4 regions of the Rhodococcus aerolatus genome follow, and region 4 is predicted to be linked to each of the others. Evidence: predicted binding sites of a transcription regulator. Region 4 holds the regulator's gene; each other region holds the start of a gene.
What was found. Region 4 encodes LexA, which represses DNA repair genes until DNA is damaged. Its sites were predicted from a motif close to CGAACANNTGTTCG; they were not measured.
Positions count from the first base shown of each region.

Region 1 (3,532 bases), on a different contig from region 4:
AGCAGGTTCAGCATCACCACCGGCCCGCCCGGGTCCTCGGCGAGGTAGCGCTTCAGGTCGGTGCCACGCGGGTCGACAGCCATGCCCGCAGTCTGGCCCACGGCCCCGCCGCGGAGGTGACGGGCCCGAGGTGACGGGCCCGAGGTGACGGGTCCGACGAGACAGCACCCCTGCACCCGGGTCGGGTGCAGGGGTGCCGGGTCGGACGGTCTACTGGCCGCCGTGCGCCTCGAGCGCGACGGGCTGCCACTCGCGCCACGTCGCCAGGCGGGACTCGTAGTCGGCCTCGGCGATGCCGAGCGGCTTCTCGCCGAAGAACACGCGCAGCGGCGGCTCGTCGGCGTCGACGACCTTGAGGATCGCCGAGCGGGTCGCGACGGGGTCGCCCTTGGTGCCGCTGGCGCTGGGCCGGTTCGCGGCCGCCTCGCGCACGTCGGCGTAGGCGTCGAGCTCGTCGGACCGGCTCGCCGACGGGCCGGACCAGTCGGTGGAGAACCCGCCCGGCTCGACCAGCGTGACGTGGATGCCGAAGCCCCCGACCTCCTGGGCGAGGGACTGGCTGATGCCCTCCAACGCCCACTTCGACGCGTGGTAGATGCCGACGGACGGGAACGCGGAGATCCCGCCGATGGACGACACCTGGATGATGTGTCCGCTGCCCTGCGCCCGCAGGTACGGCAGCGCGGCCTGGGTGACCCACAGCGCGCCGAACAGGTTGGTCTCGAGCTGGGCGCGCGCCTCGGCCTCGGTGAGCTCCTCGACCATCCCGAAGTGGCCGTAGCCGGCGTTGTTGACGACGACGTCGAGCCGGCCGAAGTGGTCGTGGGCCCGGGCCACGGCGGCGACGTCCGCGTCGCGGTCGGTGACGTCGAGCTGGATCGGCAGGACCCGGTCGCCGTAGGTCGACACCAGGTCGTCCATCGTCGAGGTGTCCCGGGCGGTGCCGGCGACGGAGTCCCCGCGCTCGAGGGCGGCGATCGCCCACTCCCGGCCGAAGCCCTTGGAGGTGCCGGTGATGAACCAGGTCTTGGCTGCCATGCGGTGGAGCTCCTCTCGTCCCGTCGGCGCGGCGCAGTCCTCGCGCCCGCCGTCACCGGGTGCAGCGCCGGGGACCCCCGGCCGTGTTCCGGATCGTCGGTGCGTCCTCTACCATCGAACACACGTTCGACGTCGGAGGTGGGGATGGGCTGGGGCAACCCGCCGGTGCCGTGGTCGGAGCTGGAGCGCGTGCTCTCCGGCCGGCCCCGGCCCGACCAGGCGCAGGGCGGCCGCCCGGCCCACGAGACGCTGTTCCCCGGTGACGGGGGCGACTCCCCGGCGTGGTCGCGGCACCGGCTGCCCTACCGGCCGCCGTCGCAGGAGCCGCCGCCGAGCACCACGACGGTCCCCTTCGCCGAGCTGCACGCCCACTCCGCCTTCAGCTTCCTCGACGGCGCCAGCCAGCCCGAGGCCCTCGCCGAGGAGGCCGCCCGGCTCGGCCTCGAGGCCCTCGCGCTCACCGACCACGACGGCATGTACGGCGTGGTCCGCTTCGCCGAGGCCGCCCGGGAGGTGGGCCTGCCGACGGTGCTGGGCTCCGAGCTGAGCCTGGGCCTGCCCGGCCCGCAGAACGGCGAGCCCGACCCGGCGGGCACCCACCTGCTCGTGCTGGCCCGCGGCCCGGAGGGCTACCGCCGGCTCTCCCGCGAGATCTCCGCGGCGCACCTGGCGGGCGGGGAGAAGGGCCGCCCCGTCTACGACCTCGACGCCCTCACCGCGGCGGCGGGCGGGCACTGGCACGTGCTGACGGGCTGCCGCAAGGGCGCGGTGCGCCGGGCGCTGGCCGCGGGGGGCGAGCGGGCGGCGGACGCGGCGCTCGGCGAGCTCGTCGACCGGTTCGGGGCCGACCGCGTCGCCGTCGAGCTCACCGACCACGGGATGCCAGAGGACGACGAGCGCAACGACCTGCTCGCCGACCTCGCCGGCCGGCACCACCTCGAGGTCGTCGCCACCACGGCCGCCCACTTCGCGACCCCGGCGCAGTTCCCGCTCGCCTCCGCGCTGGCCGCGGTGCGCGCGCGGCGCAGCCTCGACGACGCCGCCGGGTGGCTGCCGCCCGCGGCGGGGGCGCACCTGCGCTCGGGGGCCGAGCTGGCCCGCCGCTTCGCCCGCCACCCCGCCGCCGTGCCCACCGCGGCCGAGCTGGGCCGGGAGTGCGCCTTCGACCTCTCCCTTGTCGCCCCGAACCTGCCGCCGTGGGACGTGCCCGACGGCCACACCGAGGACACCTGGCTGCGCCACCTGACGATGCTCGGCGCGGCCCGGCGCTACGGCTCGCCGGCCGACAACCCCGCCGCGTACGCCCAGATCGAGCGGGAGCTCGCCGTCATCTCCCAGCTGGGCTTCCCCGGCTACTTCCTCGTCGTGCACGACATCGTCACCTTCTGCCGCGACCACGACATCCTCTGCCAGGGACGGGGTTCGGCCGCCAACTCCGCGGTGTGCTTCGCCCTGGGGGTCACGGCGGTGGACGCGGTGGCCAACGGCCTGCTCTTCGAGCGCTTCCTGTCCCCGGAGCGCGACGGCCCGCCCGACATCGACGTCGACATCGAGTCCGGCCGCCGCGAGGAGGCCATCCAGCACGTCTACGCCAAGTACGGCCGCACCCGCGCCGCGCAGGTCGCCAACGTCATCACCTACCGGGGCCGCTCCGCGGTGCGCGACGTGGCCAAGGCGCTGGGGTTCAGCCAGGGCCAGCAGGACGCGTGGAGCAAGCAGATCGACCGCTGGGGCCCGCTGCGCCACGTGGTCGCCGACGGCGCCGGCCCCGACCCCAGCACCCACGACGTCCCGCAGGCGGTGCTGGCCCTGGCCGCCCAGGTGGAGGACCTGCCGCGCCACCTCGGCATCCACTCCGGCGGCATGGTGATCTGCGACCGCCCGGTGGCCGACGTGGTGCCCGTGGAGTGGGGCCGGATGGCCGACCGCACCGTGCTGCAGTGGGACAAGGACGACTGCGCCGCCGTGGGTCTGGTCAAGTTCGACCTGCTCGGGCTGGGCATGCTCTCCGCGCTGCACCACTGCATCGACCTCGTCGCCGAGCACGAGGGCCGCCGCGTCGACCTGGCCGAGCTCGACCTGGGGGAGCGGGCCGTCTACGAGATGCTGCAGCGCGCGGACTCCGTCGGGGTGTTCCAGGTGGAGTCGCGCGCGCAGATGGCGACCCTGCCGCGGCTCAAGCCCCGGGTGTTCTACGACCTCGTCGTGGAGGTCGCGCTGATCCGCCCCGGCCCCATCCAGGGCGGCTCGGTGCACCCCTACATCAGGCGCCGCAACGGGCTGGAACCCGTGCGCTACGAGCACCCCTCGATGCAGCGGGCGCTGGAGAAGACGCTCGGGGTGCCGCTGTTCCAGGAGCAGCTGATGCAGCTCGCGGTGGACGTGGCCGGGTTCAGCGGCACCGAGGCCGACGAGCTGCGCCGGGCCATGGGGTCCAAGCGCAGTCCACAACGGATGGAGCGCATGCGTGACCGCTTCTACGACGGGATGTCGC
Region 1 is NZ_BAAGQZ010000005.1:199,679-203,210, reverse strand. Features, by position in the region: gene ACYVOF_RS04330 (DUF1330 domain-containing protein) at 1-83, opposite strand, end outside; gene ACYVOF_RS04325 (SDR family oxidoreductase) at 211-1,038, opposite strand; gene ACYVOF_RS04320 (error-prone DNA polymerase) at 1,183-3,532, shown strand, end outside.
Region 1: the regulator LexA is predicted to act here: its motif matches at 1,154-1,167, upstream of ACYVOF_RS04320 (error-prone DNA polymerase).

Region 2 (3,532 bases), on a different contig from region 4:
CGGCGAGGTCGCTGCTGCGTCCCACCCGCGCCTCAGCCGCCGGCGGCGCGGCGGGCGAGGACGTGCAACCGGCTGGCCACGGCCCCGAGCGCCTGCGACGCGGCGGCCGTCTGCTCCAGCTCGGCCAGCTCGCCCGCCGAGCTGGCCTCCCGGACCAGCCCGGGCAGCAGGTCGGCCAGCACGCCGTCGCCGGTGGTGCGCTCCACCGCGAGCCCGGCCGCGGTCAGCTGCTCGTGCAGGTCGGCGGCGTCGAACCGGCGCAGCAGGACGTCCGTGGGCCCGGACCGGCCGTCGGGGTCGTCCAGGATGTGGCGGGACTCGGCGATCCGGCCCGACACGGCGCGCTGCAGCGCGGTGCCCGCGCGGCAGGAGACGAGCACCGACAGCACGCCGCCGGGCTCGAGCAGGCCGGCCAGCGCCCGCAGCGCGGTGGGCACGTCGTCGACGACCTCGAGCACGCCGTGGGCCAGCACGAGGTCCGCACCGCGCCCGGCCACGCTGTGGTGCGGCTCGGGGCCCAGCAGGCTGTCCACGTCGCCCTGCACGCCGGAGACCCGGTCGGCCACGCCGGCCTCGGCCGCGCGCCGGGCCAGGGCCGCGAGCGAGTTCGGGCTGGGGTCGACGACGACGACCTCGCAGCCCGCCTGGGCGAGCGGGACGGCCCACACCCCGGTGCCGCCCCCGACGTCGACGACCCGGCACGGGGCCACCCGCAGCAGCGCGCCGATCACGCCGAGCCCGGTCGACTGGCTCACGTGCGTCCCCCCGTCGTCCCCGGCCGGCGCGGGTCGCCACCGGGCCTGCCGTGCGCGTCCACAGTAGTGCGCACCGCTGCAGCGCTCAGGTCCCGGCAGGCCCGCCGCAGCGGGGCGGCGAGCAGGTCGAGGAACTGCGCCACCTGGCGCAGCAGGTCGTCGGCGTCGCGCTCCCCCACGTGGCCGCGGCCCGTCGTGGCCAGGGTGAGCGGGGCCGTGCTGGCGAGGAACCACGCCCACTCGGTGAGCTCCGGTGCGCGCTCGGCGAGCAGCGACCACACCGTGCGCTGCGGCGCGGGCGCGGCAGTGGGCCGCGCGAGCAGGCCCGTGGCGGCGACCGCGCCGCGCACCGCGGCCAGGTGCGCCCGGTGGTAGCGGGCCACCGGGTCGGCCAGCCCGTGGGCCTCGGCCAGGGTCCGCCGCGCGCCGTCCAGCACGTCCCCCGGCCCGTCCGGGCGGCCCGCCGGGCCCGGTGCTGCGCCCGTGGTCGCCGCCGCGCCCGTGACCGCTCCTGCGCTCGTGTGCACCGCGTCCTCCTCCCGCTGCGACCGGCGGCCCCGGTGGTGCACGCTTCCCTCGCCCACCACCGGGACCCCGGCTCGTCGAACACCTGTTCGAACGACGCCACGCTAACCCCGACCGGGCCGCGGCGCCAGCCCCGCACCGCGGGCGCAGCCGTCGGTGCGCGGTGGTGTGATGGGACCGTGCCGATCGCCGTGGAGCCGCTGTCCCGCGCGGACATGACCGGCCGGCTGCCGGAGGCGCTCGCGATCTACGTCGCGGCCATGGGCTACCCCCGCGGCACGGAGGCGCAGCGCAGCCCGGTGTGGGAGTCGCACACCCTGCGCCCCGGCTGGTCCGCGGTGGCCGCGGTGGAGACCGGGCCCGGCCCGCGGACCCTGCGCGGCATCGCCTACGGCTACCGCGGCTCGGCCCAGCAGTGGTGGGGCGGGCAGGTCCGGGCCGGGCTCGTCGCGTCGGGCCGCTCCCCCGCGCAGGCCGACGCGGTGATGGACGACTACTTCGAGCTGACCGAGCTGCACGTCTCGCCCGACGCGCAGGGCCGGGGCCTGGGCGACGCGCTGCTCGCCGCGCTGCTCGACGGGTGCGACGGGGGCCGCGTCCTGCTCTCCACCCCGGAGGTGCGCGGCGAGGCCAACCGCGCCTGGCGGCTCTACCGCCGCCGCGGGTTCACCGACCTGCTGCGCGGCTTCACCTTCGCGGGCGACCCCCGCCCGTTCGCGGTGCTGGCCCGCGACCTGCCGCTGTGAGCCCCCGCGCGGCGGCCGGGCCGGACGCGGTCGTCGTCGGGTCCGGGCACAACGGCCTCGTCGCCGCGGCCTACCTGGCCCGGGCCGGGTGGGACGTCGTGGTGCTGGAGGGCGACACGGTCGCCGGCGGCGCGGTCTCCACCGTCGAGCGGTTCCCCGGCCACCGGGTCGACCGGGGCTCCTCGGCCCACCTCATGGTCCGCCACACCGGCGTCGTCGAGGAGCTCGACCTCGCCGCGCACGGCCTGCGCTACCTCGACGCCGACCCGTGGGCGGTGGCCCCCGCCCCCGCCGGCTCCGACGCCCCGGCGATCGTCTTCCACGCCGACCTCGCGCGGACGTGCGCCTCGATCGCCGCGGCGTGCGGGCAGCGCGACGCCGACGCCTACGGCCGGTTCGTCGCCGAGTGGGGCCCACGCAGCGCGCGGGTGCTGCGCGCCTTCGGGTCCGCGCCCACCGGAGCGTCGCTGCTGCGCGCGTTCTGGGGCATGCCGACCCCCCACGGCCCGGGCGCGCTGAGCCGGTCGTTCCTCACCTCCGGCGACGCCCTGCTCGACGAGTGGTTCGACGACGAGCGGCTCAAGGCCGCGCTGGCCTGGTTCGGGGCGCAGTCGGGGCCGCCGACCTCCGAGCCCGGGACCGCCCCGATGGTGGGCTTCGCCGCCGCGATGCACGACGTGGGCCCCGGCCGCGCGGTGGGCGGCTCCGGCGCGCTGACCGAGGCCCTGGTGGCCCGGCTGCGCGCCGCCGGGTCCGCGGTGGACCTCGGCGACGCGGTCACCGCGCTGCACCGCGGCCCGTCGGGGTGGACGGTGCGCACCGCGGCCGGCCGCGCGCTGCGCACCCCCGTCGTCGTCGCGGGCTGCCACGTGCTGACCACCGTGGGCCTGCTGCGCGCCGGCGGGCACGACTCGGCGGCGCTGCGGCGCTGGGAGCGGGGGGTCCGGGTGGGCCCGGGCATCGGGATGGCCGTGCGGCTCGCGACCACCGCGCTGCCGGAGTACCCCAGCGCCGCCGGCCAGGGCCCGGTCGCCACGGGGCTGCAGCTGCTGGTGGCCGACCGCGCCCAGCTGCGCGCGGCCCACGGCGCGGCCCTGGCCGGGGACCTGCCGCCCCGCCCCGCCGTGCTCGCCATGAGCTTCTCCGCGCTGGGGGACGGCACCACGCCCGACGGCGAGCACGGGCTGACGCTGTGGGCGCAGTGGCACCCCTACCGGCTGCGGGACGGCCGCAGCTGGGACGACGTGGGGCAGGCCGAGGCGGACCGGGTCGTGGCCGAGCTCGAGGCCCTCGCCCCGGGGGTCGCCGCCACGGTGCGCCACCGGCACGTGCAGACCCCGCTGGACCTCGAGCGCGAGCTGGGCCTGCTGGGCGGCAACGTCATGCACGTGGAGATGAGCCTCGACCAGATGTTCTCCTTCCGGCCGGTCCCCGAGCTGGGGGGCTACCGCGTGCCCGACGCCCCCGGGCTGTACCTCACCGGGGCCTCGACGCACCCCGGGGGCG
Region 2 is NZ_BAAGQZ010000011.1:4,579-8,110, forward strand. Features, by position in the region: gene dinB (DNA polymerase IV) at 1-25, opposite strand, end outside; gene ACYVOF_RS05325 (methyltransferase) at 33-755, opposite strand; gene ACYVOF_RS05330 (SAV_6107 family HEPN domain-containing protein) at 752-1,282, opposite strand; gene ACYVOF_RS05335 (GNAT family N-acetyltransferase) at 1,496-2,026, shown strand; gene ACYVOF_RS05340 (phytoene desaturase family protein) at 2,023-3,532, shown strand, end outside.
Region 2: the regulator LexA is predicted to act here: its motif matches at 1,359-1,372, upstream of ACYVOF_RS05330 (SAV_6107 family HEPN domain-containing protein).

Region 3 (3,532 bases), on a different contig from region 4:
CCGGTCCCGGTGCGCCGCGAGGCCGAGCTCGCCGGGGTGGACGCGCTCGTCCTGCCCGGCGGGGAGTCGACGACGATGAGCCGGCTGCTCGTCTCGTTCGCGCTGCTCGAGCCTTTGTGCGCCCGCCTCGAGGCCGGGATGCCTGCCTACGGCTCCTGCGCCGGGATGATCCTGCTGGCCCGCGAGGTCCTCGACACCCGGCCCGAGGCCCGTTCGCTCGGCGTCCTCGACGTCACGGTGCGGCGCAACGCCTTCGGCCGGCAGGTCGACTCCTTCGAGACCGACCTCCCGCTGACCGGCGTCCCCGGCGGCGACGTGCGGGCGGTGTTCATCCGCGCCCCCTGGGTGGAGCGGGTGGGCGGGGGCGTCGAGGTGCTGGCCCGGGTGCCCGACGCCCCCGGGGTGGCCGCGGGGGCCGTCGGCGCGGTGGTGGCGGTGCGGCAGGGCCCGCTGCTGGCCACCTCGTTCCACCCCGAGGTCACCGGGGACGTCCGCGTCCACCGGCTGTTCGTCGACACCGTGCTCGCGCAGGCCTGAGCCGCGGGCCCGGGCACGGAGGCCGTCCCGACTAGGATGGACGCCGAGCAGGGACCACCAGCGGAGGCGGGCCGACCGGCCGCCGCCCGCCCGACGAGAGGAGCGCGCGCCGATGAGCGGCCACTCCAAGTGGGCAACCACGAAGCACAAGAAGGCCGTGATCGACGCCCGGCGCGGCAAGTCCTTCGCCAAGCTGATCAAGAACATCGAGGTCGCGGCCCGTACCGGTGGCGGTGACCCGGCGGGCAACCCGACGCTGTTCGACGCGATCGCCAAGGCGAAGAAGACCTCGGTGCCCAACGACAACATCGAGCGCGCCCGCAAGCGCGGGGCCGGCGAGGAGGCGGGCGGCGCCGACTACCAGACGATCATGTACGAGGGCTACGCCCCCGGCGGGGTCGCCGTGCTGGTGGAGTGCCTGACCGACAACAAGAACCGCGCCGCCGGCGAGGTGCGGACCGCGATGAGCCGCAACGGGGGCAACCTCGCCGACCCGGGCTCGGTGTCCTACCTGTTCGCCCGCAAGGGCGTGGTGACGCTGGAGAAGAACGGCCTGACCGAGGACGACCTGCTGCTGGCCGTGCTCGAGGCCGGGGCCGAGGAGGTCACCGACAACGGCGACACCTTCGAGGTCGTCTCCGAGCCCACCGACCTCGTCGCCGTGCGCACCGCGCTGCAGGACGCGGGCATCGACTACGACTCGGCCGAGGCCAGCTTCCAGCCGTCGATGAGCGTGGCCGTGGACGCCGACGGGGCCCGCAAGGTGTTCCGCCTGGTCGACGCGCTCGAGGACTCCGACGACGTGCAGAACGTGTGGTCCAACGTCGACCTCTCCGACGAGGTGCTGGCCGAGCTCGACGCCTGAGCGCGTCCTGGCGGTGGCTGCAGACCCCGCCGGACCGTCCGGGTGGTGCTTGCAGACACTCCGGGAGGGCGGGCGCGTGTCGCAGGGCGGCCGTGCGGGGCGGCCTCGCTAGGGTTCGAACGTCAGTTCGGGCAGCGGTCGGGGAGGCGTGCGTGCGGGTGCTCGGGGTCGACCCTGGCCTGACCCGGTGCGGGTTCGGGGTGGTCGACGCCGGGCGGGGCCGCGAGGTGGCCGCTGTCGCCGTCGACGTCGTCCGCACCCCCGCCGACCTCGAGCTCTCCCGTCGGCTGCTGCGGATCGCCGACGCGGCCGAGCAGTGGCTCGACGCGCACCGGCCCGACGTCGTCGCCGTCGAGCGGGTGTTCTCCCAGCACAACGTGCGCACCGCGATGGGCACCGCGCAGGCCGGGGGAGTCGTCGCCCTGGCCGCCGCCCGCCGCGGCATCCCCGTCAGCTTCCACACCCCCAGCGAGGTCAAGGCCGCCGTCACCGGCAGCGGCACCGCGGGCAAGGAGCAGGTCACCACCATGGTCACCCGGCTGCTCGGCCTCGAGGTGGCTCCGCGCCCCGCCGACGCGGCCGACGCCCTGGCCCTGGCCATCTGCCACTGCTGGCGCGCGCCCATGCTGGCCCGGATGGCCGCCGCGCAGGCCCAGGCCGAGGACGCCCGCCGCCGCCACCTCGCCCGCCTCGCCGCCGCCCGGGCCCGCGCGTGATCTCCTCGGTCCGCGGCCGGGTCACCGCGATCGCGCTGGACCACGCCGTGCTCGAGGTGGGCGGGGTCGGCTTGGCCGTGCTCGCCACCCCCGCCACCCTGGGCGGCCTGCGGCGCGGCACCGAGGCGCAGCTGGCCACCACGCTGGTGGTGCGGGAGGACTCGCTGACCCTCTACGGCTTCGCCGACGACGACCAGCGCGCGCTGTTCTCGCTGCTGCAGACGGTCTCCGGCGTCGGGCCGCGGCTGGCCATGGCCGTGCTGGCGGTGCTGGAGCCCGACGTGCTGCGCGGGGCGCTGGCCGACGGCAACCTGACGGTCCTCATGCGGGTGCCGGGCATCGGCAAGCGCGGGGCGGAGCGGATGGTCGTCGAGCTGCGCGACAAGGTCGAGGTCACCCCCACGCCCGAGGACGGGACCACCGGGGGCGGCCCGGTGCGCGACCAGGTCGTCGACGCGCTGCTCGGCCTCGGCTTCGCCGCACGCCAGGCCGAGCCGGCCGTCGACGCCGTGCTGGCCGAGGACCCGGCCGCGGACACGGCCGCCGCCCTGCGCCGGGCCCTGGGCTCGCTGGGGCGGACGCGGTGAGCGACCGCGCCGCCGACGAGCCCGTCAGCGAGGTGGTCACGGCGCAGGCGCTGCGCGAGGACCACGACGTCGAGGCCAGCCTGCGGCCGAAGGACCTCGCCGAGTTCATCGGCCAGCACCGGGTCCGCGAGCAGCTCGACCTCGTGCTGGCCGGGGCCCGCAACCGCGGCGCGCCGCCCGACCACGTGCTGCTCTCCGGCCCGCCCGGGCTGGGCAAGACCAGCCTGGCGATGATCATCGCCGCGGAGATGGGCGCTGCGCTGCGGCTCACCTCCGGGCCGGCCCTGGAGCGCGCCGGGGACCTGGCCGCGATGCTGAGCAACCTCGTCGAGGGCGACGTGCTGTTCATCGACGAGATCCACCGCATCGCCCGCCCGGCCGAGGAGATGCTCTACCTGGCCATGGAGGACTTCCGGGTCGACGTCGTCGTCGGCAAGGGCCCCGGGGCCACGTCCATCCCGCTCGACGTCGCCCCGTTCACCCTCGTCGGGGCCACGACCCGCTCCGGCGCGCTGACCGGCCCGCTGCGCGACCGCTTCGGCTTCACCGCGCACATGGAGTTCTACGAGCCCGCCGACCTCGAGCGGGTCCTGGCCCGCTCCGCGCGGATCCTCGGTGTCGACCTGCGCGACGACGGCGCCGCCGAGATCGCCGGCCGCAGCCGCGGCACCCCCCGCATCGCCAACCGGCTGCTGCGTCGCGTCCGCGACTACGCCGAGGTGCGCGCGGACGGCGCCGTCACCCGGGCCGTCGCCCGGGCCGCGCTGGCCGTCTACGACGTCGACGAGCTGGGCCTGGACCGGCTCGACCGCGCCGTGCTCGGGGTG
Region 3 is NZ_BAAGQZ010000020.1:37,131-40,662, forward strand. Features, by position in the region: gene pdxT (pyridoxal 5'-phosphate synthase glutaminase subunit PdxT) at 1-537, shown strand, start outside; gene ACYVOF_RS08630 (YebC/PmpR family DNA-binding transcriptional regulator) at 650-1,402, shown strand; gene ruvC (crossover junction endodeoxyribonuclease RuvC) at 1,555-2,118, shown strand; gene ruvA (Holliday junction branch migration protein RuvA) at 2,115-2,705, shown strand; gene ruvB (Holliday junction branch migration DNA helicase RuvB) at 2,738-3,532, shown strand, end outside.
Region 3: the regulator LexA is predicted to act here: its motif matches at 1,519-1,532, upstream of ruvC (crossover junction endodeoxyribonuclease RuvC).

Region 4 (3,532 bases):
GGCGGGCTGGGCCACGTGCTGGCCGGCTTCGCCGTCGACCCGGTCCGCTGAGGCCGCTCCTCCCGCGGCTCGGCGGCGGCCTCGCCACCGTCGTGCTGCTGCTCGCCGGCGCGGGAGCCGCGTCGGCCGCGCCGGGGCCCGTACCGGCCCCGCAGGTGCGGTGCACCCCGGACGACCCCCGGCTCACCGAGCTCTCCGGGATGGTCGCCCGGGACGGGGACGTCCTGGCGGTCGGGGACGGCGGCGCGGCGCCGCAGGTGGTGCACCTCGACGCCGGGTGCGCCGCGACGGGGACGACCACGGCCGACGTCGACCCCTACGACGTGGAGGACCTCGCCGCCGGCCCGGACGGGACGCTGTGGCTCGCCGACACCGGCGACAACCGCCGCGCCCGCGACACGGTGGCCCTGCTCGTGCTGGACAGTGCGGCGGTGGGCGAGACCGGGGTCGTGCTGCACCGGCTCACCTACCCCGACGGGCCGCACGACGCGGAGGCCCTGCTCGTCGGCCGGGACGGGGTGCCGCTGGTGGTCACCAAGGAGATCGGTGGCGCCGCCGGGGTCTACGCCGCCACCGGTCCGCTCGCCACCCCCGGCCCGACCCCGCTGGCGCGCGTGGGCACCGTGACGCTCGGGCCCACGAGCACGCCGGGTGGGCCGCTCGGGTCGTTCGGCTCGGTGCTGGTCACCGGGGGCGCGGTCTCGCCGGACGGCACCGCGCTGGCGCTGCGCACCTACACCGACGCCTGGGTCTACGACGCGCCCGACGGCGACCTGCTGGCCGCGCTGGCCCGGACCCCGCTGCAGGTCCCCCTGCCGACGAGCCGCAGGGGGAGGCGGTCGCGCTGACCGCGGACGGCACCCTGCTCTCGGCGGGGGAGCAGGCCGGGGGGTCGGCCGAGCCCCCGGTGCGGGAGGTGCCCGGCGTGGTGGCCGCGCTGCGGGGCGGAGCTGCGGGTCCCGTGCCGTCCCCGCCGGCCTCGCCGTCCCCGGGCCCGGCCGCGGTGGTGCCGTCCCGCCCGGGCACAGCGGCGGCCTCGCCCGAGGGCGCCGCCGGCGGGGCGTCGAGCCGGGTCGTGGTCGGGGTGGCGGCCGCCGTGGTCCTCGCCGCGGCGGGGCTGGCGCTGGCGGTCCGCCGCTCCCGGCGGTAGCCCGCAGCGCCTTCCCGCCGCGGGCCTACAGCCGCCGCATCACGGTGACGACCTTGCCGAGGACGGTGGCCTCGTCGCCGTCGATCGGCTCGAACGCGGGGTTGTGCGGGAGCAGCCAGACGTGGCCGTCGCGGCGTCGGAACGTCTTCACGGTGGCCTCGCCGTCGATCATGGCCGCGACGACGTCGCCGTTGTCGGCCACCGGCTGCTGGCGCACCACGACCCAGTCGCCGTCGCAGATGGCGGCGTCGACCATCGACTCCCCGACCACGCGGAGCAGGAACAGCGAGCCGTCGCCGACCAGCTCGCGGGGCAGCGGGAAGACCTCCTCGACGGCCTGCTCGGCCAGGATCGGCCCGCCGGCGGCGATGCGGCCGAGGACGGGGACGAAGGTCGGGGTCGGCAGCTCGGGACCGGCCTGGGCGACTGCGGCGAGCTGGTCGGCGTCGCGGTCCTCGCGGGCGGCGGGGGCCTCGCCGGGCATGCGGACGTCGACGGCGCGGGGCCGGTTCGGGTCGCGCCGCAGGTAGCCCTTGCGCTCGAGCGCCTTGAGCTGGTGGGCGACCGAGGACGTGGAGGTGAGGCCGACGGCGTCGCCGATCTCGCGCACGCTCGGCGGGTAGCCGCGGTCCTCCACGGCCTCCCGGATCACCTCGAGCACGCGGCGCTGGCGGGGGGTGAGCCCGTCGGCGGCGGGGACGGCCTCGTCGGTGGTGCCCGTCGCCGGGCCCGCGGCCCGCCCGCCGGTCGAGCCCCGTCGCCCGCTCGTCTCGCCACTGCTCATCGTGGTCGTCCTCCCTCTCGTCTGCCGCCTCGCCCCGCCCGCGCCGGGCGTGCCTGCGGTGACGCCGACGGTATCGCCGCGGAGGTCACGGTTCAAACATGTGTTCGACCGACACGCCGGTTGCCGTCGAGATTGTCGGGGCGTCCTGGTAGACATCGCTCAGTTGTTCGATCGAACGGGTGTTCGAGGTCGGCGGGAGCCGGTCCGCGGCCCGTACCGGAGCAGGAGGTCCGCCATGAGCACCACCACCACCAGGCCCGTCGTCACCGGTCCCGCCCCCGCCGGGGCCCTCCCCGGCTCCGCCGCGCGCTCGGGCGGCGTCCCCCGCACCCCGGTGCGGCCGGCCCGGTCCCGGGACACCACGCGCCCGGGTGGCCGGCTCACCGCGTACGGCCCGGTCACCACCACCGCGCGCCCCGCCCGCCCGGCGGCCGCGCCGACGGCGGCCCAGGTGCGCACCCGGGTCGGCACCGCCCTGTCCGTCCTCGCCCTGCTGGCCGCCCTGGTCGTCGTCGGGGTCTCCCAGCTGCTCGCCCCGGGCACCCCGGGGGTGCCCACGTCGACGGCCGTGGTCCAGGTGCAGCCCGGTGACACCCTGAGCGCCATCGCGGGCCGCGCGGCGCCCGACGCCCCGCGCCAGGCGGTCGTCGACCGGATCGTCGAGCTCAACGGGCTCGGCTCCCCGGCGGTCCGCGCCGGGCAGACGATCACGGTGCCCGCGGCCGCCGCGGTGGTGCGCTGACGCGACACGCCGGGTGACGCCGCCGACACGCCTGAGGGCGTGCTCGTTCACGCGGGAGGGGCGTTCCTGCTTGCCCCACAGCTGGTGCCGGGATTACTCTCCACCACAACATCTAGTACTTACACGGATGTAGTTAGTCCACAGGTTGGGGTGGGTTGTCCACCGCCGGCCCCCAGGCTGTGCACCGGTCCGTCCACAGGGCCGGGGGTCGGGGAGCGGGCACGGCACCCGTCCCACCACGGTCCTCGACGCCACCGGCCGGGGGAGGGAGCAGCACCGTGCACTGCCCGTTCTGCCGCCACTCCGACTCCCGGGTGGTCGACTCCCGCGAGGCCGACGAGGGCCAGGCGATCCGCCGCCGGCGGTCCTGCCCGTCGTGCGGCAAGCGGTTCACCACCGTCGAGACCGCGGTGCTCTCGGTGGCCAAGCGCAGCGGGGTGACCGAGCCGTTCAGCCGGGAGAAGGTGGTCCGGGGCGTGCGGCGCGCGTGCCAGGGCCGTCCCGTCGACGACGACCAGCTCGACCAGCTCGCCCAGCAGGTCGAGGAGCAGGTGCGGGCCGCCGGGTCGGCCGAGGTCGGCAGCCAGGACGTCGGCCTGGCCATCCTCGGGCCGCTCCGCGAGCTCGACGAGGTCGCCTACCTCCGGTTCGCCTCGGTCTACCGCGCCTTCACCTCCGCGGAGGACTTCGAGAAGGAGATCCGGTCGCTGCGCGCGGCCGACCCCGCCCCACCGACCGCCTGAGCAGCACCGCCCGCACGCCCCAGCCAGCAGCACCACCAGCACCGAGCACCCAGCACCCAGCACCGAGAGAGGTCCTGCCCATGACCGAGACCGTCGGCCAGTCCACCAGCTCC
Region 4 is NZ_BAAGQZ010000052.1:51,936-55,467, reverse strand. Features, by position in the region: gene hflX (GTPase HflX) at 1-51, shown strand, start outside; gene ACYVOF_RS19180 (hypothetical protein) at 93-848, shown strand; gene ACYVOF_RS19175 (hypothetical protein) at 962-1,150, shown strand; gene lexA (transcriptional repressor LexA) at 1,176-1,934, opposite strand; gene ACYVOF_RS19165 (LysM peptidoglycan-binding domain-containing protein) at 2,170-2,676, shown strand; gene nrdR (transcriptional regulator NrdR) at 2,955-3,419, shown strand; gene ACYVOF_RS19155 (vitamin B12-dependent ribonucleotide reductase) at 3,500-3,532, shown strand, end outside.